Regions from separate parts of the Streptomyces sp. SudanB182_2057 genome, predicted to be linked through region 2. Evidence: riboswitches for the same ligand, from Rfam matches in the RefSeq annotation. Region 2 holds a riboswitch; the other holds the start of a gene.

Region 1 (7,146 bases), 4.1 Mb from region 2:
GTACGTCTTCGTCACCAGCTCGGTGCCCGAGGCGTCGTACGCCCACAGGGTCATGCCGTTCGCGTGGTACGGCAGCGCCTTGCGGCGGTGCAGGACCAGGTCGTCGTCGTAGGAGAACGGGATCTCGTGCTCGCCGAGCAGCGCTATCCGGCCCGCCTGCCGGATCTTCTCCACCCGCTCGTCGGCCGTCTCCACGTCCACCGTGCGCGGCGAGGCGCCCTCCAGGCCGAGCAGCACCGCCTTCGGGGTGCCGTGGCCGTGGCCGGTCGCGCCGAGCGAGCCGTACAGCTCGCAGCGCAGGGAGGCGACGGAGCCGAGCAGGCCCTCGTTGCGCAGCCGGCGGGCGAACATGCGCGCCGCGCGCATCGGGCCGACCGTGTGGGAGCTGGACGGGCCGATGCCGATCGAGAACAGGTCGAAGACCGAGATGGCCACGGAGGACTCCTCAATACGGGGGTGGTGCGAAAGGGTCGGTACAGGGGCGCGGGCACCGCGCACGCCGGTACTCCCAGTGTGCGCGGTGCCCCGCGAAACGTGACTTACTTGCTCAGACCCGGGTACAGCGGGTGCTTGTCGGCGAGCGCCTTGACGCGCGCCTTGAGCGCCTCGGCGTCGTACGACGGCTTCAGCGTCTCCGCGATCACGTCCGCGACCTCGGCGAAGTCCTCGGCCGTGAAACCGCGCGTGGCCAGCGCCGGGGTGCCGATGCGCAGCCCCGAGGTGACCATCGGCGGGCGCGGGTCGTTCGGGACGGCGTTGCGGTTGACCGTGATGCCGACCTCGTGCAGCCGGTCCTCGGCCTGCTGCCCGTCCAGCTCGCTCTCGCGCAGGTCCACCAGGACCAGGTGCACGTCCGTGCCGCCGGACAGCACGTTCACCCCGGCCTCGCGCACATCGGCCGCGGTCAGCCGCTCGGCGAGGACGCGGGCGCCGTCCACCGTACGGCGCTGGCGCTCCTTGAAGTCCTCGCCCGCCGCGACCTTGAAGGACACCGCCTTGGCCGCGATCACGTGCTCCAGCGGACCGCCCTGGAAGCCTGGGAAGACGGAGGAGTTCAGCTTCTTCGCGAAGTCCTTCTTCGCGAGGATGATGCCGCCGCGCGGGCCGCCGAGCGTCTTGTGGGTCGTGGAGGTGACCACGTCGGCGTACTCCACCGGGTTCGGGTGCAGACCGGCGGCGACCAGGCCGGCGAAGTGCGCCATGTCGACCCACAGGTACGCGCCGGTCTCGTCGGCGATCCGGCGGAACTCCGCGAAGTCCAGCTGCCGGGGGTACGCCGACCAGCCCGCGATGATCACCTTGGGGCGGTGCTCCTTGGCGAGCCGCTCCACCTCGGCCATGTCGACCAGGCCGGTCTCGGCGTCCACGTGGTAGGCGACCACGTCGAACTGCTTGCCGGAGAAGTTCAGCCGCATGCCGTGGGTGAGGTGGCCGCCGTGCGCCAGGTCCAGGCCGAGGATGGTGTCCCCGGGCTGGGCCAGCGCGAACAGGGCCGCCTGGTTCGCGGAGGCGCCGGAGTGGGGCTGCACATTGGCGTACTCGGCGCCGAACAGCTCCTTGACCCGGTCGATGGCGATCTGCTCGGCCACGTCGACGTGCTCGCAGCCGCCGTAGTAGCGACGGCCCGGGTAGCCCTCGGCGTACTTGTTGGTGAGGACCGAACCCTGCGCCTCCATGACCGCGAGCGGCGCGAAGTTCTCGGAGGCGATCATCTCCAGCGTCGACTGCTGGCGGCTCAGCTCGGCGTCGACCGCGGCGGCGATCTCCGGGTCCAGCTCGTGCAGGGGCGTGTTCAGAACAGTCATGGGGTACGACTCCTCAGCCGGCGGTGAAGGCGGTGTACTCGTCGGCGGAGAGCAGCTCGGCCGGCTCCTCCGTGACGCGTACCTTGAACAGCCAGCCGCCCTCGAAGGGGGCCGAGTTCACCAGCGACGGGTCGTTGACGACGTCCTCGTTGATCTCGGTGACCTCACCCGTGACCGGCGAGTACAGGTCGGAGACCGACTTGGTGGACTCCAGCTCGCCGCAGGACTCGCCCGCGGTCACCGTGGAGCCGGCCTCGGGGAGCTGGACGAAGACGACATCGCCGAGCGCGTTGGCCGCGTGCTCCGTGATGCCGACCGTCGAGACGCCCTCCTGGGCGTCCGACAGCCACTCGTGCTCCTTGCTGTAGCGCAGCTGCTGGGGGTTGCTCATGGCCTGAATTCTCCTGTACGCGCGGGAGTGATGGTGACGGGGGGACTGAGGAAACCGCTGGTGAGCGGGCGAATGTGCGCAGGCTCACGCGCCGCCCTCGGGCCGGTGCCCCGGGCCGGAGCGGGCGCGGGCGGCGGTTACTTCTGGCGCTTGTAGAACGGCAGCGCCACGACCTGGTACGGCTCGTGGGTGCCCCGGATGTCCACGCCGACGCCCTCGGTGCCCGGCGCCGCGTGCGCCGCGTCGACGTAGGCCATGGCGATCGGCTTGCCCAGGGTGGGGGAGGGGGCGCCCGAGGTGACCTCGCCGATCACCTGGCCGCCGGCCACCACGGCGTACCCGGCGCGCGGCACCCGGCGGCCCTCGGCGACCAGCCCGACCAGCACCCGGGGCGGGTTCTGCCCGGCCCGCTCGGCGGCCTCGGCCAGCGCCGCGCGGCCCACGAAGTCGCCCTCCTTGTCGAACTTGACCACGCGGCCCAGCCCGGCGTCGAAGGGGGTCAGGGAGGTGGTCAGCTCGTGCCCGTACAGCGGCATGCCCGCCTCCAGGCGCAGCGTGTCCCGGCAGGACAGCCCGCACGGGACCAGGCCGACGCCCGCGCCGGCCTCGGTGAGCGCCTGCCACAGGCCGACGGCGTGCTCCGGCTTCACGAACAGCTCGAAGCCGTCCTCGCCGGTGTACCCCGTGCGGGCGATCAGCGCCGGGACGCCGGCGACCGTGCCGGGCAGCCCGGCGTAGTACTTCAGGCCGTCCAGGTCGGCGTCGGTGAGCGACTTCAGGATGCCGGGGGACTCGGGGCCCTGCACGGCGATCAGCGCGTAGGCGTCCCGGTCGTCGCGGACCTCGGCGGCGAAGCCGGCCGCGCGCTCGGTGAGGGCGTCCAGCACCACCTGGGCGTTGGAGGCGTTGGCCACGACCATGTACTCGGTCTCGGCCAGCCGGTAGACGATCAGGTCGTCCAGGATGCCGCCGTCGGCCTGGCAGATCATGGTGTAGCGGGCACGGCCGACCCCGACCGAGGCGATGTTGCCGACCAGGGCGTGGTTCAGGAAGGCGGCGGCCTCGGCGCCGGTGACGGTGATCTCGCCCATGTGGGAGAGGTCGAACAGACCGGCCCGGGTGCGCACGGCGAGGTGCTCGTCGCGCTCGGAGCCGTAGCGCAGGGGCATGTCCCAGCCGGCGAAGTCGGTCATCGTCGCGCCCAGCGAGCGGTGCACGGCGTCGAGCGCGGTATGACGGGGTTCGGTACTGCTCATCGGTCGGTCGTCTCCCAGGGCAAAGGACGGGCGAGGAACGTTCCTCCCCATCTGTCATCGGAACCTGAGAGGTTCGCCGCCACCGCCACGAGGACGATCACGGCTTGCACCTTGGGTGGAGCCGCCGGCGACGGCGGCCCGCTTTTCAGATGTGCCTCGCCCGCGCGGTAACGGGGCCTGAGAGATTCAAGGGAGGGACTTGCTCCTTCGGCGCCCCAGGCGGCCCCGAGGGGGGCCCGGGAACTCTCCCGCGCGGATTCAAACGGCCGGTATGCAGTTGGCGGGCTCATCATTGCACGCCACACCCCGGCCATCCAGAGCGTGCCGCTCGTGACCGACCTGTGGCCGTACGCACACGAACCGCCGACCGTTCTCCATTACCTTTCCTTTACACGAAACGGGCATGGGATCGATCGAGCCCTCGGGAGGACGATCACGGTGAACAGGACCTCGGCCTACGCCGCCCACGCCGGCCTCGCGGTGCCGGGACAGCCCTCCGCGGCGGTCCGCGAACGCGGCGCGGACCGCCCCGCGCCGGTCGTCCGCGATCTGCGCGACCGCGCCGGCCGCAGCCCGCACGCCCTGCTCTTCGGCCCCCGTGACCTGGTGGTCGTCACCGGCCTGCCCGGCAGCGGCAAGTCCACCCTGATGCGCCGCGCGGTCCCCGGCCGCCGCGTCGACTCCCAGGACACCCGGGACCGCTGGCAGGCCCGCGTCCCCGGCTTCCTGCCGTACGCGCTCTACCGCCCCCTGGTCCGCCTCGCCCACTACGCCGGACTGCGCCGCGCCCTGCGCACCGGGGAGGGGCTCGTCGTGCACGACTGCGGCACCCAGCCGTGGGTGCGCGCCTGGCTGGCCCGCGCGGCCCGGCGCCGGGGCGGCACCCTGCACCTGCTCCTCCTCGACGTCAGCCCCGAGACCGCCCGGCGGGGCCAGCGCGAGCGCGGCCGGGGCGTCTCCCGCTACGCCTTCCGCCGCCACCGCCGCGCCACCGCCCGGCTGCTGCGCGCGGTGGAGAAGGGGCAGTTGCCGGCCGGCTGCGGCGCGGCGGTGCTGCTGGACCGGGACGCGGCGGACGTCCTCGCCCGCGTCGGCTTCACTCGGTGAGGCACTGTCACAGCCACCCGCTAGCCTTCATGGTCACAGCAGTGGTTCCCAGCAGGCGGTAGGCACATGGACTTCCCGGCGGACTTCCCGGCACAGGCGCACCCGCACCCGCACGGCGGTTGGCCCGGCAACGAGCTGGAGGAGGTGTTGTCGGCCTCCCTCGGCATCCCCGCGGCGGGCGGCCGGATCGTCGAGGTCCTCGGCCGCAGCTTCCTGTGGATCCCGCTGCCCAATGGCGGGGGCCCGGACAGCGTCCCGCTGGACCTGCCGACGCTCGACATCGACGGCCAGACGTACGTCCCGGTGTTCAGCTCCGAGGAACAGCTCCGCCAGGTGGCCGGCTCCCACATGGCGTACACCATCGCCCCGGCGGTGGAGTTCGCCCGCGGCCTGCCCCCGCAGGTCGGCATCGCCGTCAACCCCGAGGGCGTGGTCGGCATACCGCTGCCGCCCCAGGCCGTGGCCGAGCTGTGCCGGGTGGGCCGCACCCCGCTCGACGGCCCCGGCACCGGCGGCCGGGTCCGCCTCTTCGAGCCCGACTGGCAGGACGACCCGGTGGACTTCCTCGCCGCCGCCTCCGCCGAGTTCGCCAACACCGGCGTGGTCCTCACCGCCCGCCGCTGCCTGGCCGCCGTCGAGACGGACGATCCGGCGATGTTCGTGGGCGTCGAACTCTCCCAGTGGGAAGGCGACCTGCGCGCCCTCCCCCTCCAGGCCCTCGGCAAGGCCCTGGCCGAGGTCCCCGTCAAGTGGCCGGTCAACCTGGTCCTGCTGGACGTGACGGACGACCCGGTGGCGACGTGGCTGAAGACGAACGTCCGCCCGTTCTACACCTACGCCCACTGAACCGAGCCCCGAAGGGGCGCGGGGCTGTGTCCGATATGCGGCTCCGCCGCGGGGCGCGAGCAACTCCCACGCACCCGCACACGCGATCGAACAAAAGGCCCCGAGCTACTAGGCGCATAAGCTGTGCTCAAACGCCGGGACACACAAAAGAAGGGGCACACCAGGTGAGCGCGAGCCACAGCGGCAGCGTCGAGCACATGCTGCGCCAGGTCACGCCCGGACGCTACGACGCCTACGAGGCCTTGCTGCGCGCTCTCGCCACTCCCACCTCCGGCCAGGTCTTCATGCTCCTGTGGCACGGCCAGGCCGGCGCCCCGGACGCCCAGTACGGGAACATGGAGGTGGACGGCTTCCCCTACGCCCCCTGCGTGACCTCCGCCCAGGAGCTGTCGGCCAGCGGCTGGAACCGCTCCTACGAGGTGGCCGACGGCCTGGACGTGGCCCGCACCCTCTACCCCGACCACTACGGCCTCTGGCTCAATCCGCACGCGCCGGGCGGCGGCGTCGGCATCCCCTGGGCGGACCTGCGCCGCATCGCCACCGGCCTGGACCGCCAGCCCGCCGGCCCGCTGCGGCTGTCCGAACCCGGCATCGAGATCCCGCAGTTCTACGCCCTGCTCGCGCAGAACGCGCACCGCACCCCCGCGCTGCGCTCGCTGCGCCGCGCCTGGGTGCAGCCCGCGCTCGGGGCGCCCTACCTCGCCATCGGCCTGGACGTGTACGACACCTCGCCCGCCGCGGTCGACTCGGTGCGCGCCATGATGCAGCAGTCCATCGGCGCGGTCCCGGAGGGCCTGCCGGTCTCGACGGTCGCCATGACCGACGACCACGACCCGGTGGTGATGTGGCTGCGGGTCAACGCCCGCCCCTTCTACGACCGCGAGGCGCACGCCCCGGTGCCCCCGCAGCAGCCCCCGCTCCAGGTGCCGGCCCCGCCGCAGGCCCCGGCCGGCGGCTACGGCTATCCGCCGGCGCACGGCGGCTACTGAGCAACTGGGCGCGGTGACAGGTTTGTTGACCGGCCCGCACAATGCACGGGAGAAGAACTCCTCTGCGCGCGTAGACATCGGTCGAACCTCCCGAACCGCGTAGATTCGCCGATCTGCCCCAACTGGCCCGCGTCCGGGGGCCGTTACCCACTGTTCGGATAACGGAATCCCCCGTACTGCATCACGGTTGCGCATACTTTCGCCGCCAGCTCTGGCGGGTGATCACAACGACGCTGAAGACTCGCGACTCAGACACCAGGCCGACGGCCTTGTGATCGATGGCAAGTCGACAAAGCCGCAATCCGCGGCAGGCGCAGGCCGGTCACCACCGGCGAGAGGGGTCGCTCACCGTGACCGCACCGATCGAGACCACCGGGGCGGCAGCCGAGGCGCAGCCGGAGGCTGTGCTGGAGGGTGCCGGTAAGGGGCAGATCGAGGGTCGTTCCCTGGGCCAGATCGCCTGGACCCGGTTCAAGAAGGACAAGGCCGCCGTCGCCGGCGGCGTCATCGTGATCCTGCTGATCCTCCTCGCCGTCCTCTCGCGCCCCATCCAGGCCCTGTTCGGCCTCGACCCCAACGCCTTCCACCAGGACCTGATCACCCCGGACACCTCGCTGCCCACGGGCAGTTGGGGCGGCATGAGCGCGGACCACCCGCTCGGTGTGGACCCGAAGTTCGGCCGGGACATCGCCACCCGCATCCTCGAGGGCTCCTGGGTGTCGCTGGTGGTCGCCTTCGGCGCCACCGTCCTG
Region 2 (7,146 bases):
TCCCCCACCTGTCCGCCCTGGACAACGTCGCCTTCGGCCCCCGCTGCCAGGGCGTGGGCAAGGCCGAGGCCCGCGCTCAGGCGGCGGCCTGGCTGGACCGCATGGGCCTGGCCGGCCACGCGGCCACCAAGCCACGCCGTCTGTCCGGCGGCCAGGCCCAGCGCGTGGCCCTCGCCCGCGCCCTCGCCACCCGCCCCCGCCTGCTGCTCCTGGACGAGCCGCTGGCGGCCCTGGACGCCCGTACCCGCCTGGAGGTCCGCGCCGGGCTCCGCCGCCATCTGGCCGAGTTCGAGGCGGTCTCCGTACTGGTCACGCACGACCCGCTGGACGCCATGGTGCTCGCGGACCGCCTGGTGGTCGTGGAGCACGGCCGGGTCGTACAGCGCGGCGCCCCTGCCGACATCGCCCGGCACCCGCGCACGGACTACATCGCCCGGCTCGTCGGCCTCAACCTCTACCGGGGACAGGCCGCCGGGCACACCGTACGGCTCGACTACGGGCCCGCGATCACTACGACGGAGGAGCTGTCCGGACCGGCCTTCGTGGCGTTCCCGCCGTCCGCCGTGACCCTGTTCCGGGACCGGCCCTCCGGGGTGAGCGCCCGCAACCTGTGGCGTTGCGAGGTCACCGGCCTGGAGACGCACGGCGACCGGATCCGCGCCGACCTCACCGGCGAACTCCCGCTCGCCGCGGACCTGACGACGGTGGCCGCCGCCGAGCTGGGCCTGCGCCCCGGTGCACCGGTCTGGGCGACGGTGAAGGCGACCCAGACCCACGCATACCCGGCCTGACCGGACCCGCGCCCTACGGTGGGTGCCCATGACCCTGAGCATCCGCAACCAGTTGCCCGGCACCGTCACCGAGGTCCACGCAGGCCAGGTCATGGCCACCGTCGACGTCCGGCTGGACGGCGGCCCGCACCTGTTGGCCGCCATCACCCTGGAGGCCGCCGAGCAGCTCTCCCTCGCGCCCGGCCGGCCCGTGCACGCCCTGGTGAAGTCCACCGGGGTCGCCCTCGCCGCCCGCCCGGCCGAAGGGCTGTCCATCCGCAACCGGTTCCCCGGCACCGTCACCGAGGTCCGTCCGGGCGAGGTCATGGCCTCCGTGAAGGTCGCCACGGCCGCCGGCGAACTCACCGCCGTCATCACCAGGGACGCGGTCGCCGACCTCGGCCTCTTCGCGGGCTCGGAGGTCATCGCCCTGATCAAGGCGACCGAGGTCGCGCTGGCGGCCCCGTAACAACGGAAAGGCCCCGCCCGGGGAACCTGACGTTCCGGGCGGGGCCTTACGAGCGGCGGTTCGCTCAGTCCTCGTAGGCGTCCAGCGGCGGGCAGGAGCACACCAGGTTGCGGTCGCCGAAGGCCTGGTCGATGCGGCGCACCGGCGGCCAGTACTTGTCGGCGGCCGAGCCGCCGGCCGGGAAGACGGCCTGCTCACGGCTGTAGGCGTGCGCCCACTCGCCGCCCAGCGCCGCAGCGGTGTGCGGGGCGTTCCGCAGCGGGTTGTCCTCCGCGGGCCACTCGCCCGAGCCGACCTTCTCGATCTCCGCGCGGATGGCGATCATCGCGTCGCAGAAACGGTCCAGCTCGGTGATGTCCTCCGACTCGGTCGGCTCGATCATCAGGGTGCCGGCCACCGGGAAGGACATGGTCGGCGCGTGGAAGCCGTAGTCGATCAGGCGCTTGGCGACATCGTCCACGCTCACGCCGGTCGCCTTGGTGATCGGGCGCAGGTCGATGATGCACTCGTGGGCGACCAGTCCGCCGGGGCCGGTGTAGAGCACCGGGTAGTGCGGCTCCAGGCGCTTGGCGATGTAGTTCGCCGACAGCACGGCCACCTGGGTGGCCCGCTTCAGGCCCTCGCCGCCCATCAGCCGGACGTACGCCCAGGAGATGGGCAGGATGCCCGCGCTGCCCCAGGGGGCCGCCGAGATCGGGCCCACGCCCGTCTCCGGGCCGGCCTCCGGCTGGAGCGGGTGGTTCGGCAGGTACGGCGCGAGGTGCGACCGGACCGCGACCGGACCGACGCCCGGACCGCCGCCGCCGTGCGGGATGCAGAAGGTCTTGTGCAGGTTCAGGTGGGAGACGTCACCGCCGAAGTGGCCCGGCTTGGCGAGGCCGACGAGCGCGTTGAGGTTGGCGCCGTCGACGTACACCTGACCGCCGGCCTCGTGGACCTGGGCGCAGATGTCGGCGACGTGCTCCTCGAACACACCGTGCGTCGACGGGTAGGTGATCATCAGCACGGCCAGCTCGTCGCGGTGCCGCTCGATCTTGGCGCGCAGGTCCTCGACGTCGATCTCGCCGTCCTCGGCGGTCTTGACGACGACGACCTTCATGCCGGCCATCACGGCGCTGGCGGCGTTGGTGCCGTGCGCGGAGGACGGGATCAGGCAGACGGTGCGCTGGTCGTCGCCGTTGGCGCGGTGGTAGCCGCGGACGGCGAGCAGACCGGCCAGCTCGCCCTGGGAGCCGGCGTTCGGCTGGAGGGAGACCTTGTCGTAGCCGGTGACCTCGGCGAGACGGTCCTCCAGCTCGCGGATGAGGGTGAGGTAGCCCTGCGCCTGCTCGGCGGGCGCGAAGGGGTGCAGCTGCCCGAACTCGGGCCAGGTGACCGGCTCCATCTCGGTGGTCGCGTTGAGCTTCATGGTGCAGGAGCCCAGCGGGATCATGCCGCGGTCGAGCGCGTAGTCGCGGTCGGCCAGCCTGCGCAGGTAGCGCAGCATGGCGGTCTCGGAGCGGTGCTGGTGGAAGACCGGGTGGGTGAGGTAGTCGTCGGTGCGCAGCAGCGCCTCGGGCAGGGCGTCCTCGGCGGTCGCGTCCAGCGCCTCGATGTCGGCCTCGGCGCCGAAGGCGGACCAGACGGCGTCCAGCCCGGCCCGGTCGGTGGTCTCGTCGCAGGCCATGGAGACGTGGTCGGCGTCGACCAGCCGCAGGTTGACGCCGTTGTCCCGGGCGGCGGCGACGATCCCGGCGGCCTTGCCGGGCACGCGCGCGGTGACCGTGTCGAAGAAGGCGCCGTGGACGATCTCGACACCGGCGGCCTTCAGGCCCTCGGCGAGGAGGGTGGCGTAGCGGTGCGTGCGCCGCGCGATGGTCTTCAGTCCCTCGGGCCCGTGGTAAACGGCGTACATGCCGGCCATGACGGCGAGCAGCACCTGCGCGGTACAGATGTTGCTGGTGGCCTTCTCACGGCGGATGTGCTGCTCACGGGTCTGCAGCGCGAGCCGGTAGGCCTTGTGGCCGTCGGCGTCGACGGAGACGCCGACCAGGCGGCCGGGCAGGCTGCGCGCGAACTTCTCGTGTACGGCCATGTAGCCGGCGTGCGGACCGCCGAAGCCCATGGGCACGCCGAAGCGCTGGGTGGTGCCCACGGCGATGTCCGCGCCCAGCTCGCCCGGCGAGGTCAGCAGGGTCAGGGCGAGCAGGTCGGCGGCCACCGTCACCAGGGCGCCCAGCTCGTGCGCCTGGTCGATGACGGGCTTGAGGTCCCGTACGGCACCGGAGGCGCCCGGGTACTGGAGCAGCACGCCGTTGATCTCGCGCTCGGCGATCTCCGCCGGGATGCCGGCGGACAGGTCGGCGACGACGACCTCCACGCCGGTCGGCTCGGCGCGGGTCTCGATCACGGCGATGGTCTGCGGCAGCGCGTCCGCGTCGACCAGGAACAGGCCCTTCTTGTTCTTGCCCATGCGCCGGGACAGGGCCATCGCCTCGGCGGCCGCCGTGCCCTCGTCCAGCAGGGAGGCGCCGGAGGTGGGCAGCCCGGTCAGCTCGGCGACCATCGTCTGGAAGTTCAGCAGGGCCTCCAGACGGCCCTGGGAGATCTCCGGCTGGTACGGCGTGTAGGCCGTGTACCAGGAGGGGTTCTCCATGACGTTGCGCAGGATGACGGGCGGGGTGAAGGTGCCGTGGTAGCCCAGGCCGATCATGGAGCGCAGGACCTGGTTGCGGTCGGCGAGCGAACGCAGTTCGGCGAGCACCTCGGCCTCGGTGCGGGCGCCCGGCAGGTCCAGGGAGTCGGCGTTCTTGATCACATCCGGGACCGCGGCGGCGGTCAGTTCGTCCAGCGAGCCGTAGCCGACCTGCGCGAGCATCTTGGCCCGCGCCTCCTGGTCGGGCCCGATGTGGCGCTGCTCGAACGGGATGCCCGCTTCGAGTTCGGAGAGCGGAATGCGATGGGCGGTCATTGCGGAGGCCTCCTGGTCTGACGCGACCTGCGAGGGGCACCCCGGCACGGGCACCCCGACGGCCTCCCCCTCTGTCATCTGCACCTGAGAGCTTCACCGGACACCCGTGGGCTCCGGCTTTCACCGTCGGTGAGGGCGGGAGCCGTCGACACCCGCCCTGCTTTCCAGAGTGACCTCGTCCGTGCGGTACGTGAGCCTGAGAGATTCCGGGGAGGAGTTGCTCCTTCGGCGCCTCCGAGGTGGTCGGAGGACTCTCCCGCGCGGGGTCAGCAGCCGCTGTCAGCCTACCAGCGAGGTCAATGGGGCAGCCTTCGAGTGGCCGCCGCCTCCAATGTGCTCTTTCGTAGTGCTTACGGATGAGTTGCGACCACGTGGAGGGAGAGGGAGCGTGCAGACCGACATCGATCCGCGCAGCCTGATCGGCCGCAAGGCGTTCGACCGCGAGGGCACCAAGATCGGCACGATCGACGAGGTGTACCTGGACGACGCGACCGGCGTGCCAGAGTGGGCGGCCATACGCACCGGACTGTTCTCCCGGGACGCCTTCGTGCCCCTGGAACCCAGCGAACTCGTCGACGGCACCCTGCGCGTCCCCTTCGACCGCGCCCTGATCAAGGGCGCACCGGACGTCGGCGTGGGCCGCCATCTCTCCCCCGAGCAGGAACTCCGGCTCTACCACCACTACGGCCTCGACACGGCCTCCCCTCCCCCGCTCCCCGACCACGACTTCGGCAGGCTGGCGGGCTCCGAAGAAACCTGACCACGCTCCTCCCGACCCCTGGACTCCTCCGGGGTCCGGGGCAAAGCCCCGTGCCGGTCACTGTCGGGCGGACCGAGAAGGGCGGACGGGCGGGAAAGGTCCGCGACCAACGGCAACGGGTCCGCGGACGCCAGCGCGGGATCGTCGACAGCAAAGGTCCGCACCCGCCCCGGCTCCGACTGAGGCGTCTCGAACCGCACCGTCACCCTCCCCAGCCCGCTCCCCTGCACCCAGCCGGGCCCGTACTCGGCGTGCCGCACATCCTGCCCGGCCCGCCAGTGCCGCTCCGCGGCCTCCGGCTGCTCCGTCTCCGCCTCGACGGCGGCCTCGTCCGGCTCCTCCACCACCGGCACCGGCATGGCCTGCGCGAACAGGTCCTCCTGGGTGTAGTCGGCGAGCCCGGACACCCCGACCCCGAGCAGCCGGACCCCGCCGGTGGTGTCCACGGAGTCCAGCAGCCGCGCCGCCGCCTCGCGGATGACGGCGGGATCGTCCGTGGGCCCTCTGAGCGTCTCGGAACGGGTCAGGGTCGAGAAGTCGTACCGCCGTACCTTGAGCACGATGGTCCGCCCGGACAGCCCGGCCCCGCGCAGCCGCCGCACGCACCGGTCGGCCAGCCGCTGCACCTCCAGGCCGACCCGCACCCGGTCGTGGATGTCCACGTCGTACGTGTCCTCCACCGACACCGACTTGGCCTCCCGCTCGGCCACCACCGGCCGCTCGTCCCGGGCGTGGGCCATCGCGTACAGCGCCTGCCCGTGCGCTTTGCCGAGCAGCCGGACCAGCTCGTCCTCGCCCGCCTCCGCCAGCTCCCGCACCGTGGTGATCCCGGCTCTGCGCAGATGGTCCCCGGTGGCCGGACCGACCCCCGGGAGCGTACGCACCGGCATGGGCGCCAGCATGTCCCGCTCGGTACCCGGCTCGATCAGCACCAGTCCGTCCGGCTTGGCCTGCTCGGAGGCGATCTTGGCGAGCATCTTGGAGGCGGCGAGCCCCACCGAACCGGTGAGCCCGGTGACCGCGCGGATGTCCGCCCGCAGCCTCTCTCCGGCCCGGCGCGCCGACTCCTCGTCCCAGGCCGCTCCCCCGGCCTCCAGGTCCACGAACGCCTCGTCCAGGCTCAGCGGCTCCACCAGCGGCGACAGCTCCCGCAGCAGCGTCATCACCTGCTCGCTGATCGCCCGGTACAAGGTGAAGCGCGGCACCAGATAGGCGGCGTTGGGGGCCAGCCGGCGCGCCTGCGCCATGGGCATCGCCGAGTGGACCCCGAACACCCGGGCCTCGTACGACGCGGTGGCAACCACACCGCGCGGTCCGAGCCCGCCCACGACGACCGCCTTCCCGCGCAGGCTCGGCTTGGACGCCTGCTCCACCGCGGCGAAGAAGGCATCCATGTCGAGATGCAGGATCGTGGGCGCGTTTCTCACATCTCCGATGCTGCACCACGCCACTGACAACGCGGTGGCACCGGGGCACCCCTCGGCGGAACCGGCCGGTGCTGAAACCGCCCGTGCGTCGCGTCAGACCGCCCGGTTGCGCCGCCGCGCCAGCTCGTCCGCGGGGTTGTGCCCGACCAGGGTCTCGCCGGTGTCGACGCGCTCGCCGTGCAGCTGGGAGAGGGCGCTTTCCACGTCCCGCCACACCACGCCGACGGCGATGCCGAAGATGCCCTGACCGCCCTGGAGCAGGGCGTGGACCTCGTCCGGCGAGGAGCACTCGTACACGGTGGCGCCGTCGCTCATCAGGGTCATCCGCTCCAGGTCACGGAAACCGCGTTCCCTCAGGTGCTGCACGGCCGTGCGGATGTTCTGCAGGGACACGCCCGTGTCGAGAAAGCGCTTCACGATCTTCAGGACGACGACGTCCCGGAAGCTGTACAGCCGCTGGGTGCCCGACCCGTAGGCGGGCCGCACGCTGGGCTCGACCAGACCGGTGCGGGCCCAGTAGTCCAGCTGTCGGTAGGTGATGCCGGCGGCAGCGCAGGCCGTGGGCCCGCGGTAGCCGATCTCCTCGGACGTCATGGACGCCACCCCTCCGCCGTTCGGCACCGCCGTCGGCAGCTGCGGAGCGTGCTCCACCGCGCCGCCGGGATGGGCATGTCCCCCGCCTGAGCGCAGCCGCGAGCTCGGGGGCGGGTACGGACCGCTTTCCCCGAAACCGCGTCCCGGGGCACCCCCGACCGTACCGTCGCCGCTGG

The links. A riboswitch is a leader RNA that binds a small molecule or an ion and turns the genes downstream of it on or off. The one in region 2 is predicted to bind glycine.
Region 1: linked by a shared signal. The riboswitch ahead of gcvT (glycine cleavage system aminomethyltransferase GcvT) and the one ahead of gcvP (aminomethyl-transferring glycine dehydrogenase) in region 2 are both predicted to bind glycine.

What each region holds. Positions count from the first base shown of each region.
Region 1 covers NZ_OZ186798.1:2,791,702-2,798,847, reverse strand. Annotated here, with positions in the region: gene ACSURM_RS11835 (L-serine ammonia-lyase) at 1-435, opposite strand, end outside; gene glyA (serine hydroxymethyltransferase) at 540-1,805, opposite strand; gene gcvH (glycine cleavage system protein GcvH) at 1,819-2,196, opposite strand; gene gcvT (glycine cleavage system aminomethyltransferase GcvT) at 2,334-3,452, opposite strand; glycine riboswitch at 3,494-3,607, opposite strand; glycine riboswitch at 3,608-3,713, opposite strand; gene ACSURM_RS11815 (AAA family ATPase) at 3,891-4,559, shown strand; gene ACSURM_RS11810 (enhanced serine sensitivity protein SseB) at 4,626-5,405, shown strand; gene ACSURM_RS11805 (enhanced serine sensitivity protein SseB C-terminal domain-containing protein) at 5,603-6,394, shown strand; gene ACSURM_RS11800 (ABC transporter permease) at 6,745-7,146, shown strand, end outside.
Region 2 covers NZ_OZ186798.1:6,872,272-6,879,417, reverse strand. Annotated here, with positions in the region: gene ACSURM_RS30565 (ABC transporter ATP-binding protein) at 1-791, shown strand, start outside; gene ACSURM_RS30560 (TOBE domain-containing protein) at 820-1,239, shown strand; gene gcvP (aminomethyl-transferring glycine dehydrogenase) at 1,304-4,189, opposite strand; glycine riboswitch at 4,364-4,458, opposite strand; gene ACSURM_RS30550 (PRC-barrel domain-containing protein) at 4,578-4,949, shown strand; gene ACSURM_RS30545 (DNA polymerase IV) at 4,871-6,376, opposite strand; gene ACSURM_RS30540 (MerR family transcriptional regulator) at 6,470-7,146, opposite strand, start outside.